One region of the Pseudidiomarina xizangensis genome, then DNA from elsewhere that is predicted to be linked to it. Evidence: predicted binding sites of a transcription regulator. Region 1 holds the regulator's gene; each other region holds the start of a gene.
The links. Region 1 encodes LexA, which represses DNA repair genes until DNA is damaged. Its sites were predicted from a motif close to TACTGTATNNNNATACAGTA; they were not measured.
Positions count from the first base shown of each region.

Region 2: the regulator LexA is predicted to act here: its motif matches at 4,909-4,928, upstream of ACQ5ES_RS10355 (ImuA family protein).
Region 3: the regulator LexA is predicted to act here: its motif matches at 2,678-2,697, upstream of uvrD (DNA helicase II).
Region 4: the regulator LexA is predicted to act here: its motif matches at 3,987-4,006, upstream of recN (DNA repair protein RecN).

Region 1 covers NZ_JBOBQA010000001.1:1,440,695-1,448,189, forward strand. The annotation lists gene plsB (glycerol-3-phosphate 1-O-acyltransferase PlsB) at 1-1,744, opposite strand, end outside; gene lexA (transcriptional repressor LexA) at 1,890-2,510, shown strand; gene ACQ5ES_RS06970 (SOS-response cell division inhibitor) at 2,507-2,923, shown strand; gene coxB (cytochrome c oxidase subunit II) at 3,253-4,341, shown strand; gene ctaD (cytochrome c oxidase subunit I) at 4,355-5,944, shown strand; gene ACQ5ES_RS06985 (cytochrome c oxidase assembly protein) at 5,946-6,524, shown strand; gene ACQ5ES_RS06990 (cytochrome c oxidase subunit 3) at 6,536-7,417, shown strand; gene ACQ5ES_RS06995 (DUF2909 domain-containing protein) at 7,451-7,495, opposite strand, start outside.
Region 2 covers NZ_JBOBQA010000004.1:192,164-199,658, reverse strand. The annotation lists gene ACQ5ES_RS10365 (error-prone DNA polymerase) at 1-2,816, opposite strand, end outside; gene ACQ5ES_RS10360 (Y-family DNA polymerase) at 2,800-4,257, opposite strand; gene ACQ5ES_RS10355 (ImuA family protein) at 4,254-4,895, opposite strand; gene ACQ5ES_RS10350 (YnfA family protein) at 5,377-5,712, shown strand; gene yihG (1-acylglycerol-3-phosphate O-acyltransferase, YihG family) at 5,879-6,793, shown strand; gene ACQ5ES_RS10340 (thiol:disulfide interchange protein DsbA/DsbL) at 6,759-7,364, opposite strand; gene ACQ5ES_RS10335 (serine/threonine protein kinase) at 7,387-7,495, opposite strand, start outside.
Region 3 covers NZ_JBOBQA010000005.1:10,063-17,557, reverse strand. The annotation lists gene rarD (EamA family transporter RarD) at 1-455, shown strand, start outside; gene uvrD (DNA helicase II) at 431-2,632, opposite strand; gene ACQ5ES_RS10450 (HAD-IA family hydrolase) at 2,744-3,460, opposite strand; gene ACQ5ES_RS10445 (tyrosine recombinase XerC) at 3,478-4,377, opposite strand; gene ACQ5ES_RS10440 (DUF484 family protein) at 4,364-5,062, opposite strand; gene dapF (diaminopimelate epimerase) at 5,059-5,865, opposite strand; gene lysA (diaminopimelate decarboxylase) at 5,877-7,130, opposite strand; gene lptM (LPS translocon maturation chaperone LptM) at 7,136-7,273, opposite strand; gene cyaY (iron donor protein CyaY) at 7,378-7,495, shown strand, end outside.
Region 4 covers NZ_JBOBQA010000001.1:892,816-900,310, reverse strand. The annotation lists gene ACQ5ES_RS04400 (insulinase family protein) at 1-1,717, opposite strand, end outside; gene bamE (outer membrane protein assembly factor BamE) at 1,770-2,117, opposite strand; gene recN (DNA repair protein RecN) at 2,240-3,919, opposite strand; gene nadK (NAD(+) kinase) at 4,043-4,933, opposite strand; gene grpE (nucleotide exchange factor GrpE) at 5,037-5,672, shown strand; gene dnaK (molecular chaperone DnaK) at 5,766-7,495, shown strand, end outside.

The DNA.
Region 1 (7,495 bases):
GTTTCGCTAGTTGCCAAAGCTCCTCGCCTGACTCCGCGGGCACATAAGCATCGCTGCTGTAAGGCACGTCACGAAGCAACTGAGTATAAACATTAAGTTGTGCCACTAATTTTTCGCGTGACAAGGTATGCTGCTCAGCACTCAGTAACGCCAAGGCACTCAGATTGACACTATTCATGCCTGCGGCATCATTGATCCGCTGCATAATTTGTTCTGCCACAAGGTTGACCGTTGGTGTTAACCACTTCGGCCGCGCTGGCTCTTGAGCACCGTAAGTGATGGAGTCGCGCCAACTCGGAGTCAGTTTATCCAGCGTTTGACCAACATTAATAGGCGCACCGAAGGTGACATAACCTTGACCGAAATTACGTAAATGGCGCAGGCTTGATAGTACTTTCCACGCAGATTCTTTTTCTTTCGACTTCCCTTTGAGCTCTTTCAGGTAGGTGCCGACCTCCATTACGTGCTCGTAACCAAGGTAGACCGGAACAATCGAAATCGGCCGCTGTTGGCCGCGTAACATACCTTGAATGGTCATCGCTATCATGCCGGTTTTCGGAGTTAACAAACGTCCAGTACGGCTGCGTCCACCCTCGGTGAAATATTCGACCGGGTAACCTTTTTGGAATAGGCGATTAAGGTACTCTCGGAACGCCGTCGAATAAAGCTTGTTACTTTTAAAACTGCGGCGAATAAAAAACGCGCCACCGCGGCGAAACAGCGGACCGGCGGGGAAAAAGTCGAGGTTGACGCCTGCTGCAATATGCGGCGGCACTAATCCCTCTTTGTAAATAACATAACTTAGTAGCAGATAATCCATGTGGCTACGGTGACAAGGTACGTAGATAACTTCATGGCCAGCCTGCGCCAAACTGCGAATACGCTCGCCGCCTTCAACATGGATACCATTATAGATACGACTCCACATCCAGCCCATAAACCGGTCCAACATGCGAACCAAGGTATCACTGTAATTCGCGGCAATTTCATCCAGGTAGTCATGGGCGCGTTTGCGGGCCTTTTCAGGGCTTATTTTTTTACTTCGAACCTCTTCGGCAATCGCTTTTTGTAGTGCTTCACTTGCCAGAAGTTCACTGATAACGCGTTCGCGATTCGCAACCTTAGGTCCTGCGACGGCATGCCGTAAACGTACAAAATGTACACGTGCGACGCGCGCCAGCTTGTGCGCGATGCGCCGACTTGCGCCATGCTGATCCGTCATTTGGCGTAAGCTCACCGGCCGACTACCGCGAACCAGGATATGACGACCGGAAAACATCACTAACCAAAATTTGCGCCAGCGCCCAGGGTTATCAAGATCAGCCACCATGGTGTTCCCTTCTCGCGGCTCTTGCCCGGCTTTTCTTCCCCAGAACAGACCTAAGGGAACCACCTGCACGTTTAACTGGCGTTCTTTTTCATGACTATGTAGTAACTGCAGAAACTCTTCCACCGCAACCTCATTTGTTTCGGCGCGGGTTTGCTCCAGATACATCACACGAGCATGGCGGCTACCGTTAATCAGCAACGGTTCGGCCGGATCAGGAAGACCCGCCTTACGCAGCGCACGTCTTGCGACCAGCAGATCGGTAATTGACGTCGAGCGCATGACATAAACGACATGCTGCGACCCACTATCAGGGCTGACGTCAGCACTAATCGTTTCGTCGAAAATTACTTCAAAGCGTGTTAACCAACGCACTGGCCAATACAATAATTTGGCAACGAAGCCTCTCCAACTCATGGAATTCCCCTGCAAAATTCAACCTCTTAAAGGATAACATTGATCTATAGGGTTTGCTGTTAGAAAAAAATTGCACAAAAAAGTTGCGATCTAAAAACACCTGTATATACTCACAGTATTACTGTATGAATAAACAGGTATAAACATGCGACCTTTAACGCCTAGACAACAAGAAATTCTTGATTTAATCAAAGACACGATCGAAGTGACAGGCATGCCGCCAACACGCGCTGAAATTGCCACACGGTTGGGTTTTCGTTCAGCTAACTCGGCAGAAGAACATTTGAAAGCGCTAGCGAAAAAAGGCGTGATTGAAATGTTACCGGGAATGTCTCGCGGCTTACGCCTCATTGGTGTGAACGATGAGGATATTCCCGAAGGCTTACCTTTGATTGGGCAGGTCGCTGCAGGGGAGCCCATTTTGGCGCAACAACACATTGAAAGCCATTTTCAAGTCGATCAAAACCTGTTTCGCCCTCACGCAGACTTCCTTCTACGCGTGAATGGCATGAGCATGAAAGATATAGGAATTTTGGATGGCGACATGCTCGCTGTGCACAAAACACATGAAGCACGCAATGGTCAAATCATTGTGGCACGTGTTGAAGATGACGTAACAGTTAAGCGTTTCGAAAGAAAAGGAAATTTGATTCTACTGCATCCAGAAAATGAAGAATTTTCACCTATCCAAGTCGACCTGACGCAACAGTACTTCACCATTGAAGGCTTGGCGGTCGGCGTGATTCGAAATGGAGCCTGGCTATGAGATACAACTACCCACATGCAAGTCGCGAACTTGCGATAAACACACTGGCCTTTAATGAGGCTAACGCTTTGTGCACCGAAGACTTTGCGGGCCTGATGCCACGCATTCAATCACTCGCGCTGCGCACCAAGCAATGGGTAACTGTCATTGGCGGAAGCCGAGAGGCTATTCAGCAACTTGTAAATGCAGGCGTCAGTCGCTCGCGAATTCGTTGGGTTGCCGGCCGCGATGCTGATCAACGAGAGTGGGCGACAGAGCAAGCATTACTTGCAGGCACCAGCAGCGTTGTAGTCAGTTTTTTAGACGGCTTTTCGGCACCACGGGTTGCCCAACGCTTGAAAATGGCGACCAAAGTTAGCCAAACCCATAGTTTCATTTTCCACAAACAATCTTCGCAATCCCCACTCCACTAATTGTGAAGGTTTCCCTGCAAGGCTGCTTCGGCAGCCTTTTTTTTCGCCGGAATCCAAAAAATGTTGACTTTGGCGGTGGCTTTTTCAGCTACTCATGGTATTTTGTTCCAGCAGCTTACTGCTAACACACTTAATAAAAATAACTATTGATACATAACAACAAAGGGTTAGTAGGAAAAGCGATTTTTCTTCAAAGAAATGTTGTTCCTTTTTCTGCTCCCCTCGTTGTTCTTCAGGCTCGCACTTCGGTGTATTCGCGGAATTGACCGCGTCGGAAGAATGAGAGGAGATGTCGCGTGAGTATTAGACTCATCACCGCGCTTACAGCAATGAGTCCCATCGCTGTGCAAGCGCAATCGCAGTTGAACCTAACTCAGGGTGTTACTGAGATTAGCCAACGCGTGTACGACTTACACATGACGATATTCTATATCTGTTGTGTGATTGGCGTCGTCGTGTTCGGTGCAATGTTCTGGTCCATGATTCGCCACCGCAAATCAAAGGGCCGGAAACCTGCCACCTTCCACGAAAACGTAAAAGTCGAAATTCTATGGACTGTGATTCCGTTTTTGATTCTGATTGGTATGGCTATTCCAGCCACCTCAACCTTGATTGCTATGGAAGATAGCTCCGAAGCCGAAGTCACAGTTCTGGTGACAGGTTCACAATGGAAATGGCACTACAAGTATTTCGAGAATGATATTGAGTACTTTAGTTTGCTTGCCACTCAGCGCCAACAAATCGAAAACAAGCTTGAGAAAGGCGAGAACTATTTGCTTGAAGTCGACCGTCCCCTTGTGATTCCAACTGACCGTAAAGTACGCTTCCTGATTACCTCAGATGACGTTATCCATTCTTGGTGGGTACCCGATTTCGCGGTGAAAAAAGACGCAAACCCTGGCTTTATTAACGAAGCTTGGACCAAGGTCAATGAACCCGGCATCTATCGCGGCCAGTGTGCTGAGCTTTGTGGCAAAGACCACGGCTTTATGCCAGTGGTTGTTATCGCCAAAGAGCCCGCCGAATATGACGCTTGGATTGCTGAGCAAGAAGCAATTCAACGCCAGGCCAAAGAAGAAGAACAACGCTTAATGGCTATGTCTATGGACATCGACGAGCTGATGGATCTCGGCGAGCAAGTTTACCTTGGTAGCTGTGCAGCCTGTCATCAGGGCAACGGTGAAGGTATTCCAGGCGTGTTCCCTGCATTGAAAGGCTCACCTATGGCGCTTAACGATATGCAAGGCCACATCGATATCGTTGTAAACGGCAAATCCGGCACCTCTATGCAGGCTTTTGGTAATCAGTTGAGCTTACGAGAACTTGCAGCGGTAATCACCTACGAGCGTAACGCTTGGGGTAACGATACCGGTGAGACCGTACAAGCCGCTGATATTAACGCTTTCATAAACGAATAAGGGAGACCTGACTATGAGCACAGTTGTTGGCGAGGTAGATCAGCACGACGATCATCACCACCATGCGCCGTCGGGTATTACCCGTTGGCTTTTCACTACGAACCACAAAGACATCGGTTCGATGTATCTATGGTTCAGTTTCATCATGTTCCTGGTTGGCGGTTCCATGGCGATGGTTATTCGCGCCGAACTGTTCCAGCCCGGACTACAGCTGGTTGAACCACACTTCTTTAATCAGATGACCACGGTACACGGTCTTATTATGGTATTCGGTGCAGTTATGCCGGCCTTCACAGGCTTAGCAAACTGGCTGATCCCAATGATGATCGGCGCGCCAGATATGGCTTTACCACGGATGAATAACTGGAGTTTCTGGATTCTGCCGTTCGCATTTGCCATTTTATTAGCGTCATTGTTTATGGAAGGTGGCGGTCCGGCATTTGGCTGGACCTTCTACGCTCCGTTATCGACCACCTATAGTAGTGACTCCACGGCGTTGTTCGTGTTCTCAGTGCACATTATGGGCATTTCATCGATTATGGGGGCGATTAACGTCATCGTAACCATTATGAATATGCGCGCCCCTGGCATGACCTATATGAAGATGCCGCTATTCGTGTGGACGTGGTTTATCACCGCCTTCCTGTTGATTGCAGTAATGCCTGTACTTGCCGGTGCGGTAACCATGGTCCTGACCGATAAATACTTTGGCACCAGCTTCTTTGATGCTGCAGGAGGTGGTGACCCAGTCATGTTCCAGCACATTTTCTGGTTCTTTGGTCACCCCGAAGTGTACATCATGATTTTGCCATCCTTTGGTATTGTTTCAGCGATTATTCCGACCTTCTCCCGTAAACCACTGTTTGGTTACGCATCGATGGTTTATGCCACTGCGGCAATTGCTGGGTTATCGTTCTTAGTGTGGGCGCACCACATGTTCACGACCGGGATGCCGGTATTCGCTGAACTCTTCTTTATGTACTGTACCATGCTGATTTCGGTACCGACCGGTGTCAAAGTCTTTAACTGGGTCGCCACCATGTGGCGTGGCGCCATCAGTTTTGAAACGCCGATGCTGTTCGCTTTAGCCTTCGTAATCCTGTTTACCATTGGTGGTTTCTCCGGCTTGATGTTGGCAATCACTCCGGTGGACTTTCAATACCACGACACCTATTTCGTCGTCGCGCATTTCCATTACGTTTTGGTTACCGGCGCGATCTTCTCCATTATGGCCGCAGCTTACTACTGGCTACCTAAGTGGACAGGACACATGTACGACGAAGGTTTGGCAAAACTGCATTTCTGGACCTCATTGATATCCGTAAACGTGCTGTTCTTCCCAATGCACTTTGCTGGCCTGGCGGGTATGCCGCGACGTATCCCAGACTACTCAATACAGTTTGCCGATATTAACCAGATCGTAAGTATTGGTGGCTTCGCGTTTGGTTTAGCGCAATTGATCTTCCTCTGGGTTGTTATCAAGTGTGTGAAAGGTGGCGAGAAAGCCGCTGCTAACCCGTGGGAAGCTGCTGAAGGATTGGAATGGACCATACCGTCACCGGCTCCGTACCACACCTTCGATACCCCACCTGAGGTGAAGTAACATGAGCGAGCAACAAGCGAAACCAGATAACACCCGCATCATCCGTCGACTACTGTTGACGGTAATCGGTATGTTTGCCTTCGGTTTCGCCTTGGTGCCACTGTACGACGTGTTCTGCGATCTAACTGGTTTTAATGGCCGCTTCACCGATGGTCAAGCGGCCGCGAACACCAAAACAGTGGATACTAGTCGAACCGTAAACGTGCAATTTATTACGCGTGTGAATCAAGGAATGCCATGGGGTTTCGAACCAGAGGTTCGCTCTGTACGAATTCATCCGGGCGAAACCAAAGTGGTTAATTTTCTGGCGAATAACCCCACGGGTAGCGATATGGTTGCACAAGCCATTCCCTCTGTGGCGCCAGGCGAAGCTTCGCTTTATTTAAACAAAGTCGAATGTTTCTGCTTCAACCAACAACCACTGGCAGCAGGTACGAAAACGGCAATGCCGATGCAGTTTTATCTCGATCCTGAAATTCCAAAACATATTCACACGGTTACCCTGTCATACACCATGTACGATATGACAGAGAACGCTACACCTGATGCACTGGCTGCGTTAACCAAGCCGGTGAACTGAGGATTTTTGCAATGGCAGAACAAAAACACGAAAAATACTATGTGCCAGCATCAAGTCCATGGCCTATCGTTGGTGCCATAGGTCTGGGGCTTATCGCCTTCGGCGCTGGACATACAGTCATCGACATGAGCAACGAGACCGACGGTTGGGGCCTGAACGTCCTACTTGCCGGTATTGCGGTCATTTTAGTGATGCTCTTTGGTTGGTTCCGTGACCAAATTAACGAGTCAATGTCGGGGCTTTACAGCAAACAGTTAGGGCACTCTTATCGCCAGGGTATGGCATGGTTTATCTTTTCAGAGATCATGTTTTTCGCAGCCTTCTTCGGCGCGCTTTTTTATGCGCGGGTGATTGCAGTCGAATGGCTCGGCGGCGCTGGTAACAACGCCATGACCAACGAAGTTCTTTGGCCGGACTTTGCAGCCATGTGGCCGCTAACCGAAACTCCGGGCGGAACCGAGTCTGGAGCTATGGGTTGGTTCGGCTTACCGCTTTACAACACCCTAATTCTTATTACTTCGTCATTCACCTGTCACTTTGCGCATGTCGGCCTTGAAAAAGGTAAACGTAAGCAACTGACGGCATGGCTCGGTATCACTATTGTCTTAGGTCTCATCTTCTTGTATTTGCAAGGCGCTGAGTATGTTCACGCTTACCAAGATCTTGGCTTAACACTAGATTCAGGTATTTATGGTAACACCTTCTACATGTTGACCGGTTTCCACGGTATGCACGTGACCTTAGGTACCATCATGCTGATTGTGATGTTCCTGCGCGTAGTGAAAGGCCATTTCACTCCAGAAAGTCACTTCGCATTCCAAGCGACAAGCTGGTATTGGCACTTTGTTGACGTGGTTTGGGTGTGCTTATTTATCTTTGTTTATATTCTTTAAGCAGATCTGCTGCTGCGACCTGCTGAGCTAAGCTCAGTACGGTCGCGGATTTGGCTCTAGCACACCAGTAGCCAATAA
Region 2 (7,495 bases), on a different contig from region 1:
GCGGCAGTACGTACACCGCGCAATAATCGCCGCTCACGTAATAAGGCAAGAGGATGACGTCGCGTCGACGCACCCAAGCTACGATAGTCCGCCGCAATATCACTTACCTCTGTAGGCGTTGGTAATTGCTGCAAGGTTGCGCGGTCCAACTCGGCATCATCGATAGCGCTAAACAACGGTAACTGCTCAGCTTTCACCGCCAACGCCTGCCACTGACTTTGAAAACGATGGCCGCTGACTTTATGTAATGCATCGGCGGCCGCCAGACGTTGCAAAAGAGCAGCGGAGGCACCGAGTTGTCGTAGCTCCTGCAATGAGGCAAAACCATGTTGCGGCCGGCGGGCAAGCAGGGCATCGACGTGTTGTGCGGCCAGACCTTTGATCAAGCGTAAGCCTAACCGGATCGCATAACCATTTTGCATGGCAACCAACTGATGTGCCCAGGTACTGGTTTGAATATCTACAGGAAGCACAGTCAGATGATGGCGACGGGCATCTTGCAACAGTTGTTCAGCTGAGTAAAAACCCATAGGTAAACTATTCAGTAATGCACAGTAAAAGGCCGCTGGGTAATGGTACTTAAACCACGCCGAGGCATAGGCTAAGTTAGCAAAACTGGCCGAATGGGACTCAGGGAAGCCGTACTCGCCAAAACCACAGATTTGCTGATAGATGCGTTGGGCGAAATCTAAGCTATACCCACGCTCGCGCATACCACTAATCAATTTCGTCTCAAACTGCTGTAACTCACCAGTACTGCGCCAATTCGCCATAGCGCGCCGCAGCTGATCGGCTTCACCACCGCTAAAGCCAGCGGCAACCATCGCCAGCTTGATCACCTGTTCCTGAAAGATCGGTACCCCCAGGGTGCGCTCGGTAACTTGCCGTACCGCTTCACTTGGGTAGGTCACCGCTTCTTCACCGGCACGCCGGCGTAAATAGGGATGTACCATGTCGCCCTGAATAGGCCCGGGTCGCACGATAGCAATCTGTACCACCAAGTCATAAAACGTAGCAGGGCGTAGGCGGGGTAACATACTCATCTGCGCCCGTGATTCGATTTGAAACACACCAACGGAGTCCGCGCGCTGCAGCATCGCGTACACTTTAGCGTCTTCGGTAGGAATGCCCGCCAGATCAAGCGGGCGCTGATAATGTTTGCTCACCAGCTGCAGCATTTTCTGCAATGCGCTCAGCATGCCCAGCGCCAGTACATCCACTTTGATCAGCTTAAGCGTTTCGAGGTCATCTTTGTCCCATTGAATAACGGTTCGGTCTGCCATACTGGCATGTTCAACAGGCACCAGATCTGCTAATTGCCCAGCCGCAATAACAAAACCGCCAACGTGCTGCGACAAATGCCGGGGAAACTTCAGCAGTTGTTCAGTTAGTGTCACTAACCAGCGGCCACGCCCTGTGGTCGCCAGGCCGGACTGCAACTGCACTAACTGTTGCTGCCAAGGCGTGTCCTGATCCCGGCGGTCGATTTGGCGCAGATAATGCGCCAGTTCCTGCTCGCCGAATCCCAGCACCTTGCCAACATCACGAAGCGCACTGCGCAACCGATAGCGGATAACGGTTGCCGCTAATGCAGCGCGCTTACGGCCATACTTCTGGTAAATGTACTGAATCACTTCTTCACGGCGTTGATGCTCGAAATCCACATCAATGTCTGGCGGTTCATCGCGCTCTTTGGAAATAAAGCGCTCAAACAGTACATCGATTTGATCAGGGTTCACTGCGGTGATCTGCAGGCAATAGCAAACCACCGAGTTTGCAGCGGAACCCCGCCCTTGGTAAAGAATGTCGCGCTGCTGAGCAAATTGCACAATGTCGTGAATGGTTAAAAAGAAATACTCGTAGCGAAGCTCGGCAATTAACGCGAGCTCTTTTTCCAGCTTGGCCTGCACGTCGGTCCGTAAGCCATTCGGAAAGCGTTCTTTGGCTCCGGCATAAGCGAGTTGACGTAAATAGGCCGTGGCGGTTAGCCCTGCGGGCACCAGCTCCGCTGGATACTCATAACTTAATTCACTGAGCTGAAAACTACACTGCTGAGCGACCTGCTGGGTAGCGGCAAGCCAGTCCTGTGGATAACTGCGCTGCAATTGTGCCGCATCACGTAAATAATGCTCAGCATTTGGCCGCAATTGCGTGCGTACTTTCGTGACCCTTTGTCGCAAGCGAATGGCAGTGACGACATCATGTAACGGCTGCCGTTCGGGCTCAGGGTAGAGTACCTCGTCAGCAGCAACCACCGGCAACCGACTTTGCTGGTGATAGTTTTTATAGCGGCGGTACTGGCTGGCATCATCAACGCAAAAATGACGTGAGAACGCCAACCATAGACGCTCAGGAAAAGCTTCGGCCAACCCATCGTGATGGGTAGTAAAAGCAAGATCGTTAAGTGGCCGCCACAGCAACAGACAATCGTTCAGGCCGGTAACGAAATCATCGACATACACCTGATAACTGCCTTTTTCACAACGCTCCCGGCCACGACTAATCAGCCGGCAGAGCTGACCGTAACCTTGCCGGTTTCGCGCCAGAACAATCAGCACGCCCAGCTGTTCTACCTGAAAGAAGCTGCCAATCAACAACTGCAATGATGCCGCTACATCTTTTTGCGCTACATAAGCACGCACCACACCGGCAACTGAACATTCATCGGTTATGGCAATGGCCTGGTAGTCCAGCGTCAATGCCCGTTCGACATACTCATGAGGATGCGCAGCCCCATATAAAAAGCTGTAATTACTGACACAGTTCAGCGCAATAGGGCGCCAGTCCGGCAGGCTTTTCTCAGCTGAACCAGCCATGTAAGTACCACTCCTCATGACTACGAAATATCCAGCCTTGCCGGTCAAACGCATCCACCGCAACAAAATAATCGCGAAGCACGCCTTCCCCGTCCCACCAGCCGGTCTGGATCCGCTCCGGGCCCCATTGCAACTGCCATTCGTGAACGACAATGGCCTCAGGTTCAGGCAGCAGCCAAAGCGGGCGGGGTAATCCCTGACTCGGCGCCTTCGCGGTCTGCAAGTCTGTTTGCCATTGTTGTGCAACTTCCGGGCGCCAGTCATTTTGCGCCTGCGCCTGCTGCACTGCAGCGGTGCCTAAGCGAGCCTGCAACTTGCCTAACAAAGCTTGCAGTTGTTGTTGCTCAGCCCGCTGCGCCGTCGCATCTTGCTGCGCGGGTAACCAACTCGTCGCTGTGACTTCGCGTGCCTGAAAAGCATCGGCCCGCAAACTTAATTCCAGCGCTGGCGTGGCGAGTTGCTGACGCTCTAACTGCAATTGCACCAACTGCTGCATCTCACGCTGACGCCACAAAGGTAAGGCAAAGGCAATGCGCACCGGGGTCTGACTTTGATCCCGATGGTGTGCCAGCAAAGTAAAACTGATCACGCTCAATTGACGACTTTGCAAAAATGCTTCTAATTGCTGCAGCAGCCGTCGCAACGGGAACAACAACTGTTGCCACGACACCACCTCAGTCATTAAATCGAGACGTTCGGAGAACTTCAGCGGCGGTCGGTAATAACGCTGTGGTGGCAATAGCTCACCTTGCAATTCTGCCACATAGGCCACCATGGCGCGGCCAAACCTCGCGCCTAATTCGCCCACCGGCAGCTGCAACAGGTCGCCGAGACACTGAATGCCGACATTCTCAAGTTGCTGCTGTTGCGCAGCCGGGAGCAAAGCAAACCGCAAAGGAACCTGTCGCAGCTTTTCTAGTAGCTCGCTTTTCCCGGCGCGCATAGGTTCAAAGCGGAGCTGCGGGACCCGCGCCAAAATGCGGGCAACTAAAGGACTGTACCCCGCAGCGATTTGATAGCCTACCGCAACCCGAGCTAAGCGCCGCGCTAATTGTCGCTGCACACCAGCATAGTCGCCATACAAGCGTTGCAAATCATCGACTTCAAGTAGTAAGCCTTGCGGTGGATATAACGCAATTTGCGCAATGTCCTGATGCAGCCACTGAGCGAGCCGTTGCAATACCTGCTCTTCACGTTGTTCATCATAGGTTCGCTGCTGTAGTTCAGGCACTAATGTACTGGCGGTAACTTCAGCCATGCCGAGTTTGACCCCAGCATGACGAGCCGCAGTATTGGCTTGCACGACAGTTCGCGCGCGCTGCCCATCGCTACGGCACAGCACTTGCGGTTGTTGACGCTGGTTTTCGCTTTGCAGACTTAATTGTTCATCCAACAGCAGCTGCGGCAATGCTAAATACCACCAAAGTTTATAACGGCTCATGCTAACCGCCGGCGCCACTCCGGTAGATGCCGTGTTACCGGGCAAGGAAACGGAGGTAATGGCCAGCCAGCTCGCCGCTTTACTACCGCCACCTGCAATTGCTGCTGTTGCCACTGCAGCTGCAAACGGTTCACGTAAGCACGAGCTTCCTGTTGTTGCTGCCAAGGGGTCAAAATAAATGCCAGTTGTTGATGGCGGGAGGCCGCTTGCTGCAAACGTCGCACTGCACTCGCATCAACCGTCGGAAGCCAGGCAACAATCACCCCTAAACTTGCACTTTGTAATGCTTGTTCAAATGCCCAAAGGGCGCGCTTAGGATCGCTTTCCTGCAACCATAACGGCGCCTGCTGCAACTGTTGATAATGCAGTCCGGGCCAATAAGGCTGGGCCGGAGGGTTTATCCATAAGCAAGGCTTCTGCTGAGCACTGAGTACCGGCATTAAAAATGCCTGCTCGCCCTGGAAATTGTGCTGCACTTGCAGTTCATGCAATGCGCCACGCAGCCAACCGCCACCAAGGCGACGGTTAAGCTCAGGCCAGCCAGTGTCAACCAGCTGATCACTGGCTAACTGTTTCCCCGCATCATGGCCCTGCCAGACCCATCCCTTATGCACTAAATCTTGTAATGGATGTGCCATAACAACCTCGTAGTACTGTATATCTATACAGTGCTACTGTAGCTGTTTTTTTCACCCCTTGCAAGCTCGTCAATACTCTCGCGTTTGTGTTTCATCGCTAGTTCATAGGCTGGACAAATATCACCAATAATAAAACACCCTCGAGTCCCAAAATTGACTTCTGCTTGAGAAACAGTAATGGTCGACACATGCACTCAATCCCGAAGGATCAGCTGCTCGGCTGCGAGCTTTTTGACAAACTTAAGTACCTGGCTTATAGAGAATCTGAAAGATATGCTGAGTAAACCAACCTCATGAGATTGCTTAAGTATTGGCCATTAATTAGGCGGATTTGAGAAATACCGCCGAAGCATGAGAGACGATAGCATTTGGGAACAGAACATTAACGATCTCATGCCAACGACTATTGATTAAGGCAAAGTGGACATCAAACTATTGAGATGTATATTAGTTTCTATACCCACTTACAAGTTGATTGGCGTTGAGCATAGTCATTATCCTAAAGACCCTAGGTCTATTTATCATTACAGCGATCGCTGAAATCGTCGGTTGTTATCTGCCCTATCTCTGGCTGAAGAAAGACCATTCCGCGTGGTTACTTATTCCGGCGGCTTTAAGCCTAGCGCTTTTTGCTTGGTTGTTGACATTACACCCCGCTGAAAGCGGTCGTGTTTATGCGGCTTACGGTGGTGTTTACGTGCTTACAGCGCTGGTATGGTTGCGAGTGATCGACAATTCACCTCTAACAATCTTCGATCTTACAGGAGCCACCTTAGTCCTCTCGGGCATGGTCATTATCGCCTTTGGTTGGAAATAAAGGAATCGCTTCCGTCTTTAATTTTGGCAATTGTTACGTAACGCATTACCGATTGAGAATGGCGACGCATCAAGGTGAAGCGCTCATTGCCCCCTTGCTGGTTAAAGTTGAGCAGCGGCGTTTTTTACGTATGATGGACTGACTTCAGACTGACTCGGACGTGCTCATGCTAACGTTGTTTTTGGCTCCCTTTCGGGTACTCATTAATTTCACTTTCGGTGCGGTGGCGACCGCCATCATTGGCACGCTGATCATTATCATTGGGTTGCCGAAACTACTACTGCCTATTCCAGTGGTGCAGCGTGGTTTATCTAAGGTGGCAAATGCACTGTTTCGGCTGTGGGGCTACGCTATGTCAAAGATGTTTCGTCTGACCCAGCCGATGCACTGGCATATTCATGGCGATGCCAAATTACACCGTGACCGCTGGTACATGATTCTTTGTAATCATTGCAGCTGGGTGGATATCCTGGTGCTTATGCATTTGGCATCACGCAATATGCCGATGCCTAGATTCTTTCTTAAGCAACAGCTGTTCTGGGTGCCAATTATTGGGCTGGGTTGCTGGACACTGGATATGCCCTTTACGAAGCGTTACAGTCGCGCACAAATCGCCCGCAAGCCACATTTAGAAGGCAAAGATATTACCACGACGCAAAAAAAGTGCGCCAAGTTTCGGCATATTCCGACCACGGTCATTAATTTTTGTGAGGGCACCCGTTTCACGCCCGAGAAGCATCAACAAAAACGCAGCCCCTACCGTCATCTTTTACTGCCCAAGGCGGGCGGCACAGCTTTCACGTTGCAAACCATGGGCGAGCAGTTCGACGCGATACTGGACATCACCATCATCTACCCATCGCATAAACGCCCAGCGGTTTGGCTGCTGCTTAGCGGACAACTTCGGGATATCTATGTGAATGTCGAGACATTACCGATGCGGGAGGATCTGATCGGTGATTATTTTAACGATGAGGCGTTTAAAGAGCGCTTCCAACGCTGGCTGAACCAGCGATGGAAGCGCAAAGATGAAGTGATAGACAAGCTTATTGCTCGAGCAGATAACCCGCCGCAGCAATAAAATCGTCGACAAAGTTTTCGCTTTCGCTGAAACCTTGTGGCAGCAAGCGGTATTTACCGTTGACGATAAACGTAGGTGTTGAGTTCACACCATAGTTTGCCGCTTCGCGATCCATTTTGTTGGCCATGCCACGTACCGCGAAACTGTTGATCATTTTATTGAAGTCTTCTTTGCTGACGCCATTGGTAGCGAATACCGCTTCGAAGTCTTCCATAGTGCCCATCATGTTGTTTTGCACGAAGTTGCGTTGGAAAATAGCAGCACTGATTTCTTTTTCTTTACCCAGTTGCTCTGCCAATGCCCAGGCTTGATTCATCGTCATGCCCTGGCCTTTGTAGTTAATAAAAGAAACGTGCGATTTTTCAAAAGCTTCCGGGTACTCTTCTGCCATTGCCTGAGCGATAGGTTCAAAGCGGTAGCAAGCGCCGCAGAAAAACGAAAAGAATTCTTTAATTTCTGGCTTTTCAGTACCCTGTTCAGCGATCACTTCGTAGTGCACGCCTTCCTCAAACTGCTGCGCAGCAACGGGAAACATCATCAACGCCAGTACGGCAAACAACATTTTTTTCATGGTGGCTTCCTGTAGGTTTCTATTAACAATTAAAATTCGGACGTAACTCTAACGGAGCTTCTTGTAAGGCTGCAAGCTGTTCTTTCATCGCCAGCACTTGCTGCTCCCAGTAACGTTGCTCAGCAAACCAC
Region 3 (7,495 bases), on a different contig from region 1:
TTGGCTCAGTGCCATGGGTAGCGCTGGCTCTAGCGTGCAGCTTTGCGACTTATGGTGCCATTCGTAAGCGTTTGCCGGTCGATTCGATGACAGGGTTGTGGCTCGAAACCACTATTTTGTTGCCGTTCATGCTGATTTATCTGTTCTTTTTTGCTGATTCGGCCGCCAGTGACATGACCCAGAACACCTGGCAGCTGAACTTGCTATTAATGGCAGCGGGTATCGTCACTACAGCGCCATTATTGTGTTTTACTGCCGCCGCGCAGCGTATTCGCTACGCTACGTTAGGTTTTTTCCAATACATTGGGCCAAGCTTAATGTTTATTTTGGCAGTGTGGGTGTACGGCGAGCCTCTCGCCACAGATAAACTAGTGACTTTTGCCATTATTTGGCTGGCATTGACGCTCTACAGTATCGATACCTTAGTGCATCAACAACGTTCTAAGCGCGCATAGGCAACCACTAACCATTTGCTCCCAAGGTCGTCGAAATTAACCTGAATACGGCTTTGTGGACCAGAACCTTCATAGTTCAGTACAGTACCGTCACCAAATTTCACATGGCGTACGCGCTGACCAAGTTGGAAACCTGTTTCTGCAAAGGCTTCGTGACTGGCGCCAGTGTGGAAACGACCGTAACTGGGGGAATCTGTAGTAAAGCTACGGCGACTTTGCATACGTACATGATGCAAATTCTCAGCTGGGATTTCAGCGATAAAGCGGCTGGCGCTATGGAGTTTCTCCTGACCATACACGCGCCGGTTCTCAGCGTAGCTAATCACTAATTTCTGCATTGCCCGAGTCATGCCGACGTAGCATAAGCGGCGCTCTTCAGCGAGGCGTCCGGCTTCATCCAGCGATTGCTGGGAGGGGAATAAGCCTTCCTCAACGCCGCACATAAACACCAGAGGAAATTCCAGGCCTTTGGCGCTGTGTAGCGTCATTAATTGCACTGCGTCCTGATGTTCATCAGCTTGCTCTTCACCCGACTCAAGCGCGGCGTGCGCGAGAAAGCCGTTCAACGGTGATAGATCTTCTTCGCCGCCCATATCGAACTGATCAAAATTATCGCAAGCGTTTACCAGTTCTTTTAAGTTTTCAACGCGAGTTTCGGCTTTTTCGCCTTTTTCCGCCTGGTACATGGCCATCAGGCCACTGCTTTTTATCACGCTGTCCACTTGCCGGCCAAGACTGTAATCGCCGGTTTCATCTTCCAGTTCTTGAATCAGATCGACGAAGGCTAATACCGCGTTGGCGGCACGCCCAGTCAGCACCTTTTCGGTTGCCAACTGCTTGGCCGCCAGCCATAGCGACGTGCCACGTTGCCGCGCACCTTCGCGAACAATATCAAGGGTGCGGGCTCCGATGCCGCGGGTCGGAGTATTAATGACTCGCTCTAGTGCTGCGTCGTCATCACGATTCGCCAGCAATCGCAGATAGGCCAATGCATCTTTAACTTCCTGGCGATCAAAGAAGCGCAAACCACCATAAATCCGATAGGGGATACGCGCATGTAATAACGCTTCTTCAAGCACCCGCGACTGGGCGTTACTACGGTAGAGTAATGCTACATCTTGCAACGCATTGCCTTGCTCATGCCAGGCTTCAACTTGACTGGAAATATAGCGTGCTTCGTCAATTTCGTTATAAGCAGCGTACAAATCTATCGGCTCACCATTGCCACCGTCGGTCCACAGCTCTTTGCCAAGCCGGTCGCTGTTATTCGCAATAACGCTATTGGCAGCACTCAAGATGGTATTGGTCGAGCGGTAGTTCTGCTCCAAACGTATGGTTTCGACGTTTGGAAAATCGCGAGTAAACTGATGAATATTTTCAATTTTCGCCCCGCGCCAACCGTAAATGGACTGATCATCATCACCAACAATGGTGACAAAGTTTTGCTGGTCTTTTTCGTTGCCGACCCCGGAAAGTAATTTGATCCAGGCGTATTGGATGGAATTGGTGTCTTGAAACTCATCCACCAGCAGGTGACGGAAGCGACGCTGATAATGCTCACGCACGATGCGATTGTCGCGCAGCAACTCGTGGGCACGCAATAATAGTTCAGCAAAATCGACTAAGCCGGCACGGTCACACGCCACCTGATACGCGTCATAAATTTCTTTATAGGTACGTTCATTAAAGTCGTAGCCATCGAGATGATGGGGTCGCAACCCCTCATCTTTTTTCGCGTTAATAAACCACTGCGCTTGTTTCGGTGACCAGCGTTTCTCATCAAGGTTGAGACTGCGCATAATGCGTTTCAGCATCCGTTGCTGATCATCACTATCTAAAATCTGAAAATTCTGTGGTAGACCGACATCCATATAGTGGGCGCGCAGTAAACGATGCGCCAGTCCGTGGAAGGTACCAATCCACATCGCCCGGGTCGAGCTGCCAACGAGATCTTCAACTCGCCCACGCATTTCTGCCGCCGCCTTGTTCGTAAAGGTCACCGCCATGATGCTATAGGGTGATAAGTGCAGCTCTTGCATTAGCCAGGCGATGCGATGCACCAGCACCCGCGTTTTGCCACTACCGGCGCCGGCGAGCACCAACATGTGCTTTTCTGGTGCGCCAACGGCAGCACGTTGCTTGTCATTCAGTTGCTCGAGCAAGGGATGCGAGGTCATAGCAAAATCCATTCGTTGAAAGCTGTGGTCAGTTTAAAGGTGGACCACTGTATATGCAACCAGTTACTTGGTGTACGCTTAGTGTGTGCTTCCTGTGCGAAAAACTAGTGGTTACCTGCCCAACAACTGCTGTAGCTGGGGCAAATAATCGAAGGCAAGCGTAGGCAATACCTGCAGCTCGTCAGCCGCATAAAGTCCACTACGAAACCAGGCACTCTGCCAGCCCATACGGTGGGCGCCAAGAATATCTGCGTACGGGCTGTCACCAACGTGTAGCCATGCGGGTGCCGGGAACTTGGGGAATTGTTGATTGGCATGCGCAAACATATCCGGATGGGGTTTGCCTCGTACGCCTGTACTGGGTTGCACTACGACGGCAAAGTACTCACGTATACCTATCGCCGCAGTATCAACATTACCGTTACTCAGTGCGACTAGCGGATAGCGCTCGCCCAGTACCCGCAGCAATTCGTGCGTATCCACCGGAACCTGAACTTGATTTCGATAGTGAAGAAAGGTCTCAAACACATCTTCAGCGCCTTGTTTCGCAGCTCTCGCTGCCACGCCTAATTCGCCCAAACCGCGCGCCAAAGTTGCCAAACGCAATGCTGTCATGTCACTAGCAAGTTGTGGCTCGGTTTGCATCAGCTGCCAACGCCGTGTGGCCCATTGTTGCCGCGTCCACTGTGCGGCCTCAGGAAATAACTCACAGAGAGTTTGGTAACTTTGAGCTTCAGCCCGCTGCATCACCGGTACGTTATCGTACAAGGTGTCATCCAGGTCAAAACTGATGGCTTGAATCGGTTGGAGACGACGAAAAAACTGCATAGCGTCCTTGTTCTAAGTTACTTCTTGCGAGCGCGCGGATGCGCAGCGTCATAAACTTTGGAAAGGTGCTGGAAATCAAGGTGTGTATACACCTGAGTGGTACTTAAATTAGCGTGACCAAGTAATTCCTGCACCGCACGTAAATCACCGCTTGATTCTAACATATGAGAGGCAAAAGAATGTCTTAGCTTATGCGGGTGCAAGCTACCGTTCAGACCCTGTTGCCGACCCCAATGATTCAGTCGCTGTTGCACCGTACGGGGACTTATGCGGCGTTGGCGTTGACTGATAAACAGGGCGACTTCGTTTAGATTACCGTGTAGCCATTTATTCCGTACCGGTAGCCATTTTTTTAATGCTTCAGCGGCACAGCGGCCATAGGGCACGATGCGTGTTTTGCCGCCTTTACCAAGCACGCGCAATTCTTGATGGCGCGGGTTGATGCCGTCGATATCAAGGGCCACCAACTCAGCTAACCGTAAACCACTACCGTACAGCAACTCCATAATCGCCGCATCGCGGATCGCTAACTCGTCGTCTTCGGGTAATTTAAGTAGTTGACTGATACTGTCGACATCGAGGTTTTTAGGCAGGCGTTTCGCAGTTTTTGGTGCTTTCGTTTGCTTCGCTGGATTATCGTGGCGCCAGCCTTGGCGCATGCAATAATCGAAACAGGTGCGCCACGCCGCCAAGCGCAAAGCTAAAGAGGCATCACCTAAACCTTGGCGGCGCCAATTCATGAACAAACGTTCAAATTGTGCGACGCCTATTGCCGTAATCTCATCAAGCCCTTGCTCATCAAAAAACACCATATCGTGCTTCAGTACCCGCCCGTAATTGGCAAGTGTATGCTCGGCGAGGCCGCGCTCGCCCGCCAGGTGATTGAGAAACTTCTGTCTAACCTCAACGAGCTTCATGGTGCTGTAACAGCGGTGGCAGGATCTGACTGAGCAATACCTGTAACTGCTTAACCAGTAAGGTGTCCATAGCCGGCTCGAAGTGTCCGGCATCATGGTTGCCAATAGCTAGCATGCCTAGCTCACCCTTTTCGCCTAGCAATAGCAGTACAACCGACGCTATTGATTCGCCGGGGAACAGGAGTTTTTGTTCGTCAGTGGTGAGACGCCCCAAATAAATTGAATCCTCGCGGAAGCGTTTACTCAGTAATTGCTTATGGGTATCTGCAGCAAAAGTAAATTGTGTTTCAAGCTCCAGCGGGCTGTCGAAGAACTTCAAGGTGAGCGCGGGCATCTGCAACTGCTCCGAGAAGGTTTGCTGCAAGCTGTCCATCACCTCGGCAAGGCTATCGCTCTGAAGCAGCTTCACATACAGCTCGCTAAAATAGCGAAATAGCTCTTCGTTGCGGCGGGCGGTAACCATTAACTCGGTAATTTCTTCTTCCAGATGCTGCACCCGTTGCCGCAAAACCTGTTGCTGCCGCTCGACTAAAGACACCGCGCCTTGCGCTTGATGGCGCACACTAAGCTGTTGCAATAACTGCGGATGGCGATCAAAAAAATCTGGATTTTCTTCGAGGTAAGCGGCAATCAATGTGTCATCAACAACCGTCTGTTGAGCTTGTTTTTTTGCTTCGTTGCTCATAGTTTCATGTGTCCATCGTAAACATGTTCAGCGGGCCCGGTCATGCGAACGGTCTGCCCTGGTTGCCAGCGAATGGTTAACTGTCCGCCCGGGAGGTCAACCAACACGGTGTCATTCAATTTACCTAAACGCATACCAATAACTGCGGCGGCGCATGCTCCACTACCGCATGCCTGGGTTTCAGCTGCACCACGCTCGTAAACACGTAGCTTAATATGATTACGATCGATGATCTGCATAAAACCTGCGTTAACCCCTTCAGGAAAGCGTTCATGGGTCGCCAATACTTGTCCTAAGCTTGCCACCGGAGCATGCTCGACATCATCCACTTCAGCCACACAGTGCGGATTGCCCAGCCCCATAACGCCGCACAGTACTGTTTCTTCCTGCACCCTTAAAACATAGGTCAATTCTTCTTTATTTGCTTTAAAAGGTACTGCACTGGGTGCGAATCGAGGCTCACCCATTTCTACTGTGATACGCCCATCACGCTCATGATGCAAGACCATATTGCCAGCTTTGGTGCTAACCCGTAGATGGTTTTTATTACTAAGCCCGCGCTGTTTTACAAATAAGGCAAAACAGCGTGCGCCATTACCACATTGCGCGACTTCGGTGCCGTCAGCATTAAAAATACGGTAATGAAAGTCGAGATCTGGATCATAGGGCGGCTCAACCAGCAAAAGCTGATCGAAGCCAATACCACGATGCCGATCCGCCCATTGACGGATTTGTTCTGGATTCACAAAAATGGTTTGGGTAACGTTATCGATCACCATAAAGTCGTTACCTAAGCCGTGCATCTTACTGAAGTTCACGCATCGTCTCCGAGCAAGTGTTCACCCTGCCATAAACTAGCTAAAGGTTCGCGCTCGCGCACCAGGGTCGCGGTATCGCCATGAACCATCACTTCTGCGGCACGTGGCCGAGTATTGTAATTCGAGGCCATAGTAAAACCATAGGCGCCGGCGTTCATTACCGCCAACATATCGCCTTCTTGGGCCGCCAAATGACGGGCATGACCGAAGAAATCGCCGGTTTCACAAACTGGTCCAACGACATCGACCAATTGCTCGTCGACGCCTGCATGGCGCTCGACCGGTACAATCGCGTGGTAAGCGTTGTATAACGAAGGCCGCAGCAAGTCATTCATCCCCGCATCGACTAACAAGAAGTTCTTTTCGCTGCCAGGTTTATAGTATTCGACTTTGGTCACCATGATGCCGGCATTGCCAACAATGGCGCGACCTGGCTCTAGCATTAGCTTTAGGTTACCCAGCTTTTCCGCTTTCTCTTGCAACGTTTGCAAGTAACCACTCACTTCCAATTTATCTTCTTGCTGGTATGGAATACCAAAGCCACCGCCCATATCTAAATGAGTAATTTCAATGCCTTCCTGACGCAGGTTTTTGATCAAGTCGAACATCCGCTCCGCGGCATCAAGAAAAGGTTTTGGCGAGAGAATTTGCGAGCCAATATGACAATCTACGCCTCGCATGTCGAGATTTGCCAAGCTCGCTCCGCGGCGAAATACGTCCAGTGCTTCGGTCATCGCAATACCGAATTTATTGGCTTTTAAGCCAGTGGCAATGTACGGATGAGTTTGCGCGTCGACATCTGGATTTACCCGTATTGAAATCGGTGCCACAACGCCTTTCGCACTGGCAATCTGTTGTATACGCTCAAGCTCTGCAGCTGACTCAACATTAAAGCAGCCGATACTTTGATCGAGTGCGTAGGCGATTTCATCGTGGCTTTTAGCAACCCCGGAAAAAACCACATCTTGTGCTTTTCCGCCAGCTGCCAGTACCCGTGCTAACTCTCCCCCAGACACAATGTCAAAACCTGCGCCAAGCCGGGCGAGTAGGTTGAGTACTGCCAGATTGGAATTGGCCTTTACGGCATAACAAAGTTTGTGCGGTGCTGGCCAGTGCTCGGCAAACTGCTGCCAGTTCGCCTCGACGGCCGCCTTGGAATAGACAAATAATGGCGTTCCATGGGACTTGGCGAGGTCCGCAACGGCACATTCTTCAGCGAAAAGTTGGTTTCCTTTATAGGTGAAGCTCATAATGCTTATTTAGTTTCCTGTACTGGCTCAGGGGCCACATTTATCGATGGTTGGTTCTTCTCAGCAGGTGGTGGCATTTCCAATGGTCCTTTCTGACCACAGGCGACCAAGGCCAAGGTTGCTGCTACAATGATTGGACGCATTACTTTCAGCTTAAACATCGGTAAACTGTACCCTTGTGAATTGCAAATTAACCGTGCGCTTATCATCGCATTGCAGCGCGCAAATGTCATTATCAGGAGTTGACATGCAAGAACACGACTATCATGAGTTAGCCGAAGCAACGATTTTGGCAATTGAAGAAGCTTTCGAAAAGACTGGCATCGACATTGATTGCGAATCTGGTGGCGACATTCTGGAAATGA
Region 4 (7,495 bases), 550 kb from region 1:
TAAAGTGCAATCCGGCGATTTCTGCGTCGTAACAAGCTTCATTCAGCAGATCAATCATTAGCTCACTCCAAAGTCTCGCACAGGCGTAGTGCCGGGCTGAACGAGTAGCTTCAGGCAAAATGAACTGACAATAAATATGAGCTTTCGGTGCCCGGAAATCAGGATCCTGTAAATGCCATAACGTCAGGCCATCCACCGGGCAATGACATCGAGGTGTCGAACAACTAGGTTCTGCTAACGGCAGTGGGGCTTGCAGCTCATGTAAATAGGGGTTTGGGGGCGGTAATGTCGCCCACGTGCGGGTTGGTGTCGACCATCGGGCAATTTGTTCCGTAGTGAGATGGCTTAGCTGATAATCGGTACCATAAATCGGTTCATGCTGATTCACCTCAACCTGTTTGTGAATAAGCGTTAAACGCATATTTTGCGGTGTCATTGCAGCCAATAATTGCTTAGTTTTCTGACGATTTAAACCAGCCATTCGATAATCGCCAAAAATCAGATCTTGATGACTGTAATGGTGCATATTGATCGCAAGCTGCGCTGCGAGATCTGATGTGCGTGCGGGCTCTTGAAAACGAAATGCATTGGCAATCGCAGTCTGCCGTTCAACATAACGCCATTGTTGCAGCCCTTCGCGCTCTATTAACCGAATTGTGGCAAAGATTTGCTCAATGATTGTATCTGTTGAGGCGAGGCCTTCATCGGTGAGCTGCATATTGATATTAAAATCTTTGAAGTTGCTGCCACTGATTCCGCCGCCGGCAGACAAACTATTGATCAAGTTGCGATGGTGAAGTTCAGCAAACAAGCTTCCGGGACCTTCGTAGCCTAATAAGTGCGCAATAAAGCTGGTAGATTTATGGGCATAATCGTCATCAATGCCTGGCAAGGCGAAGGCAAGAATTAGACGTCTGGCATCTTTAATCGGGCGCACATTCAACTGTATCCCCAACTGATCAGGTAAATACAGCGGTGCGGTTTCCGCCTGAACGGCAGGTCCATCGCCCTGTATATGACTAAAGTAACCCGCCGCCATAGTCTCCAGTTGGTCGAGCGATTGTGGTCCGGCAAGCACCAAGGTCATGCGGTTGGCACGGTACCATTTGGAAAAAAAGTCTTGCACTTCTGTTTGTAATATCTCGGTGTCACCATCGTCGGTTAGTGTGCTGAGATTACCAACGGAAAATTTATGAAAGGGGTGAGCCGGATTAGCCGTTGCTTTATGCACTTGATAAAGTCTGCGCAATTCATCTTTTGTCTTGAGCTGGAACTCCGACTCAATCGACTGTACTTCTTTGGATATCCAGTCGGCATTAAAGGTAGGTTGATAGAAAAAACGGGAGAACCGATCAAGTGCGGATTCAAATGCCGTGCTGTCACAATTAAAATAGTAACTGCTGTACTCAGTGCCGGTCCAGGCATTGTGATGACCACCGTGCTGATGAATAAAGTCTTGGTAGTCGGTCGCCTTTGGATAGCCTGCTGTGCCAAGAAAAAGCATATGCTCGAGGAAGTGAGCAAGGCCCTGAGTTTGCAGTGGATCATGAAAATGACCAGCCGCAACAGCTAAAGCGGCGGTACTTTGTTGTGCTTTGGAGTCGTGAACGAGAGCGCAGCGCAAGCCATTAGCTAACTTGACCATCGCGTAGTTACGATGGTCAGTGGGGCTTTGAATAATATCCGTAAAACGGTCGAGGCGGTTGCTCGGCTTCATACACTCCCCGGAATTTTTCTCTGGTTGCGGAGGTGCGCTGGCAACTGCCTACTTATTGATCCAGCGGCGTGTCAAAATTCTCTGGACGATCGAAATCACCTTCATAGGTCGCAAGTTTGTCGTCGTCAAAGGTCAGTGTGACGCTACGTCGATAATCGTCACCGGTACCGGATTCCATATTGAAAACATAGTACCAAGTGTCATTAGCAAACACGTTTTCTGCGACAGGAACACCAAGTACGTAGGCGACTTGTTCTTTGTTCATGCCAACGCGCAACTGGTTGACGTCGCGTTGCTCAAGATAGTTTCCTTGCGGTACATCGATTCGATACACCAGTTTCTCAAATACGGAGCAACCACTTAATGCGATCACCATGCCGATTAGCATTAGTTTTTTCATAAAATATGTTTTACTTCTTTGTTTGAGGAGCTCATTAATACGAATGATAAACAAAGCTATCGTGAATAACTAGCCTTGCGCACAAGATTGACCTTAATCTTAAGGGAATGTTCCCAAAATAGTTAAGATGCTGTCGCAAGTAACTCAGCGGCATTTGCTTTGGTTGTTGCGGTAATGGTATCGCCACCGAGCAAACGTGCGAGCTCTATCACGCGATGATCGTGATCGAGCGCGACCATCGTTGTTTCTGTGCTTTCACCGTCAGTGACTTTGTCCACGCGTAGTTGTTGGTGAGCAAGAGCTGCGACTTGGGGTAGGTGAGTAACACAAATGACCTGATTGTTCTTGCCCAGTTGCCGCAATAACTTTCCGACGGTGGCAGCGGTAGCGCCACTAACACCAACATCCACTTCATCGAACATAAGTGTAGGAGTCGTTAACTGTGCCGCAGTGATAACCTGAATAGCGAGACTTATGCGAGACAGCTCACCGCCTGAAGCAACTTTAGCAAGCGGCTGTAAAGGTTGACCTGGGTTTGTCGTGACTTGAAAAACCACCGCGTCGGTTCCCATGCGGGTAGCAGGTGCTTGCGCCTGATGATCAACAGAGATAACGAATCGACCATGAGGCATATTCAGAGCACGCATGGATGCCGAGATTTGCTCGCTGAGCTCCTGCGCGGCGCGTTGCCGCTGTTTTGAGAGCTTAGCTGCAACTTCACGATACTCTTGTGCCGCCGCCTGAACCTGTTCATCGGAACTAGCGAGTTCAGCTTCCGCGGCTTCTAGTTCCGCCAATTCTTGGCTCAACTGTTGATGTAGTGCAGGTAACTGTTGTGGGTCGAGTTGATGCTTACGCGCTAACTGCACAGCTTGGGTTACCCGACGCTCAGTCTGGTTGAGAAGATGATCATCGATCTCAACGTTGTCGCTATAAAGACGTAATTCGCGCGCGGCTTCTTCTATTTGTACACTCGCATCACTCAATAGCTTCACCGCGGGTTGAAGTTGCGCATCAATGCTGAGTTGTTCTTCCAAACGGGTCAACGCCGCTTGCACTAAGCTGTAGGCGTTATTGTGCTCACCTTCATACAGGGCGTTCAGAGCAAATTGGCTATCTTCTTGTAGTGCAGAACTGTTACTTAAGCGTTTATGTTGCTGTTCTAACTCTAAATATTCCCCTTCACGCAAGGCAAACTGATCGAGTTCTTCAACTTGATAGCGAACCAACTGAGCACGAGACTGGCGTTCTTCTTGTTGCTGCAAAGCTTGCTTTTGTTGTTTACGAAGTTGATACCAATGTTGATAGGCGATCGCTACCTCTTTTAACACATCCGAATGGCGTGCGTAAGCATCGAGAATATCGAGCTGGTGCTCAGGTTTACTCAAAAGTTGATGTTCATGCTGACCGTGAATATTAACCAGCAGTGGGGCCAGCTGTTTCAGCTGAGCAACATTGACCGGATAGCCGTTGATCCAAGCCTTTGAGCGACCTTCACGGTTGATAAGGCGGCGTAGCACACAGTGATCAGGTTCTTCATCATCACGCAATTCGTTGTCGGCCAACCATAATTCTGCTGGTGACTTTGCCAGCAAATGGAAGCTTGCGATGACTTCGGCCTTCTCTGCGTCAGCGCGAATGGAGTCGGTTTCGGCTCGGTCACCCAGGCAGAGTCCAAGGGCATCTAAGGCAATGGATTTACCTGCGCCTGTTTCACCGGTGATTGCAGTCATGCCGGCTTGAAAATCGACGGTTAATTGACGAACCACGGCGAAGTTGCGGACTTGAAGATGCATCAACATGAGGAACCTCTCTTATGTGGCAACATGCACCACGGGTGGCATGATGCGACAACGTATGAAACTTAACCACTGTGTTTACATACAGTAGTTATACAGTAATCATACAGTAATGCAAGGCGGATTTTAAAAGAGTCGACTACCCCAGCCCAGCTTATTCCTTAACACTCTGAAATAGCTGTGATCTTTAGGGTGAATCAGCCGCAATGTATGCGGATATTTATGGATCAGAACCTCATCTTTAGGGAGTACATCCATACGACGGTGCCCGTCGCAGCTAATCTGCAATGGGCCATTATCGGGAGCCGGGCGCAGATGTAACGTGCAATTTGCATCGACCACAATAGGCCGGCTGCTCAGGGTATGCGGAAACATGGGAACTAACGAGATAGCATTCAGGTTAGGCATCATGATAGGTCCACCGCCAGATAATGAATAAGCGGTAGAACCTGTTGGCGTACTGACAATTAAGCCGTCTGACCGTTGGCTATAGACAAAGTCGTGATCGACGTAAACCTCAAACTCAATCATGTGCGCGACTTTATCGGAATGCAGCACGACCTCGTTGATGGCGCGGCCCACGTCGCGACGTTGACCGTCGCGGATGACTTCAGCCTGCAACAGGAAACGTTGTTCTGACAGGTAGTCACCCTCTAGTACGGCAAGCAATTGTTCGACTACATGGTCAGGATCAAGATCGGTGAGAAACCCGAGATTGCCACGATTAACACCAATTACTGCGATATCGTTTTCACAGAGCACCCGCGCAGCGCCTAGCATGTTGCCATCACCGCCAACAACTACAGCTAAATCGGCTGCTTGCCCAAGATCGTCGAGGCTAAACGTAGGACTATCGCTATTGATTAGCTGTTTGGCAGTACGTTCCTCAATAATGACATGGACTCCTGCGGCTTTGAGTTCCCGTTCTAAGGTCATTAAGGTGGTTCGTGTTGCCTCATGGTTCACTTTGCCTAATAACGCCAGGCGCTGGAACGCCCGTTGAGTCGTCGCTGTCATTAAAGTTTCCCCAATTTTATGCGGGTGAGCCTTGAATCGAAAAAAGTGTGCCCCCATAACTGTGCACAAGCTTAGTTATATCACATTGGAAGAGTAACGAAACATGACAAAACACGATTCTGCGAAGGAAAATCAGCAAACAGAAGTTGACTACGATAACGAACAGACGATCGACGATGGCATGGACGACACTAACGAAGAGCATGCCAACCAGGCTGCGCCCGACGCTCAGCAAGAGCAGAGCAACGAGGGTGATGCAGTGAATGAGAAAATCGCCGAGCTCGAATTGGCGCTCGCGCAAACCGAACAACGCGTTGAAGAGTCAAACGACCGCGCAGTTCGTGCTGTTGCTGAAATGGAAAACGTGCGCCGCCGAGCATCAATGGACGTTGAAAAAGCACACAAGTTTGCGCTAGAAAAGTTTGCCAACGAGCTGCTCACCACTGTTGATAATTTAGAGCGTGCGTTAGCCATTGCGGCTGAAGAAGAAACCATCAACGCTAACTTCCTGGAAGGTATCGAGCTTACCCATAAAAGCTTGCTCAGCACGTTACAAAAATTTGGTGTTGAAGCAGTGGGTGAGGAGGGCGAAACCTTTAATCCAGACTTACATCAGGCAATGTCGATGCAAGCCGCCGAAGATAAAGAAAACAACACGATTTTAGCGGTAATGCAGAAGGGGTACACCTTGAGTGGCCGCTTGTTGCGTCCAGCTATGGTTATGGTGGTAAAAAACTAGCAGAACTTTGGAGTGGAAGGCATTGAAAACCAATCAATGCCCCCCATATCAGGAATAACGAATTAGTTTTGAATGTTGGAGTTGGAGATAAACATGGGCAAAATTATTGGAATAGATTTAGGTACCACAAACTCGTGCGTAGCTGTTTTAGACGGCGACAAGCCACGCGTAATTGAAAACGCAGAGGGCGATCGCACCACACCATCGGTCGTAGCGTTCACTGACGACGGCGAAACTTTGGTTGGACAACCAGCGAAACGCCAGGCGGTAACGAATCCGAATAAAACCTTGTTCGCGATTAAGCGCTTGATTGGTCGTCGTTTTAAAGACGAAGAAGTGCAACGTGATATCGGCATTATGCCGTATAAAATCATTGAAGCTGAAAACGGTGACGCTTGGGTCGAAATTAACGACGACAAAAAAGCACCACCGCAGATCTCTGCAGAAATTCTGAAGAAAATGAAGAAAACTGCAGAGGATTTTCTCGGTGAGAAAGTCACGGAAGCGGTGATCACCGTGCCTGCGTACTTTAATGATGCTCAGCGTCAAGCGACGAAAGATGCTGGCCGTATTGCCGGTCTTGAAGTCAAGCGTATTATCAATGAGCCAACAGCTGCGGCTTTGGCCTATGGCCTTGATAAGAAAAAAGGCGATAACACCATTGCCGTTTATGACTTAGGTGGTGGTACGTTCGACATCTCAATTATCGAAATTGATGAAGTTGAAGGCGAGCACACCTTCGAAGTACTGGCGACTAATGGTAATACCCACCTCGGTGGTGAAGACTTTGATAACCGTTTGATTAACTACTTGGTCGAGCAGTTCAAGAAAGATCAAGGTATTGATTTGCGCAAAGATCCGCTCGCGATGCAACGTCTGAAAGAAGCTGCTGAGAAAGCCAAGATCGAATTATCATCTGCGCAGCAGACCGAAGTAAACCTGCCGTATATTACTGCAGATAATACTGGTCCTAAGCACTTGGCGATTAAAGTAACCCGTGCGAAGTTGGAATCCTTGGTTGAAGACCTGATCACCAAATCGCTAGAGCCAGTTAAACAAGCTCTTGCTGATGCTGATCTCTCGGTAAGCGATATCCAGGACATTATCGTAGTTGGTGGTCAAACCCGCATGCCGAAAGTATTGCAGGCAGTCACGGACTTCTTCGGTAAAGAACCACGCCGTGATGTCAACCCTGATGAAGCTGTCGCCGTTGGTGCAGCAGTTCAAGCAGGCGTCTTGCAAGGTGATGTGAAAGATGTACTTCTACTCGACGTTACACCGCTGTCATTGGGTATCGAAACCATGGGCGGGGTAATGACCAAACTGATTGAGAAGAACACCACGATTCCGACCAAACAGTCGCAAACGTTCTCGACAGCTGATGATAATCAGTCGGCGGTAACCGTGCATGTACTGCAGGGTGAACGTAAACGCGGTGCTGACAACAAATCACTAGGCCAATTTAATCTAGAGGGTATTCGTTCAGCGCCACGTGGCGTACCGCAAATTGAAGTCACATTTGACCTCGATGCCGATGGTATTCTGCATGTGTCGGCGAAAGACAAAGACACTGGTAAAGAGCAGAAGATCACCATTAAAGCGTCATCTGGCCTAACTGATGATGATGTCGAGAAAATGGTTCGCGATGCTGAAGCGCATGCTGAAGATGACCGTAAGTTCGAAGAAATGGTGCAAGTACGCAACCAAGCGGATGCACTGGTTCACGCGACACGGAAGCAACTTGAGGAAGTCGGTGAAGGCTTAGATAGCGCTGAAAAAGAGAAAATAGAAGCTGCTATCGGCGAACTTGAAGCTGCTGTGAA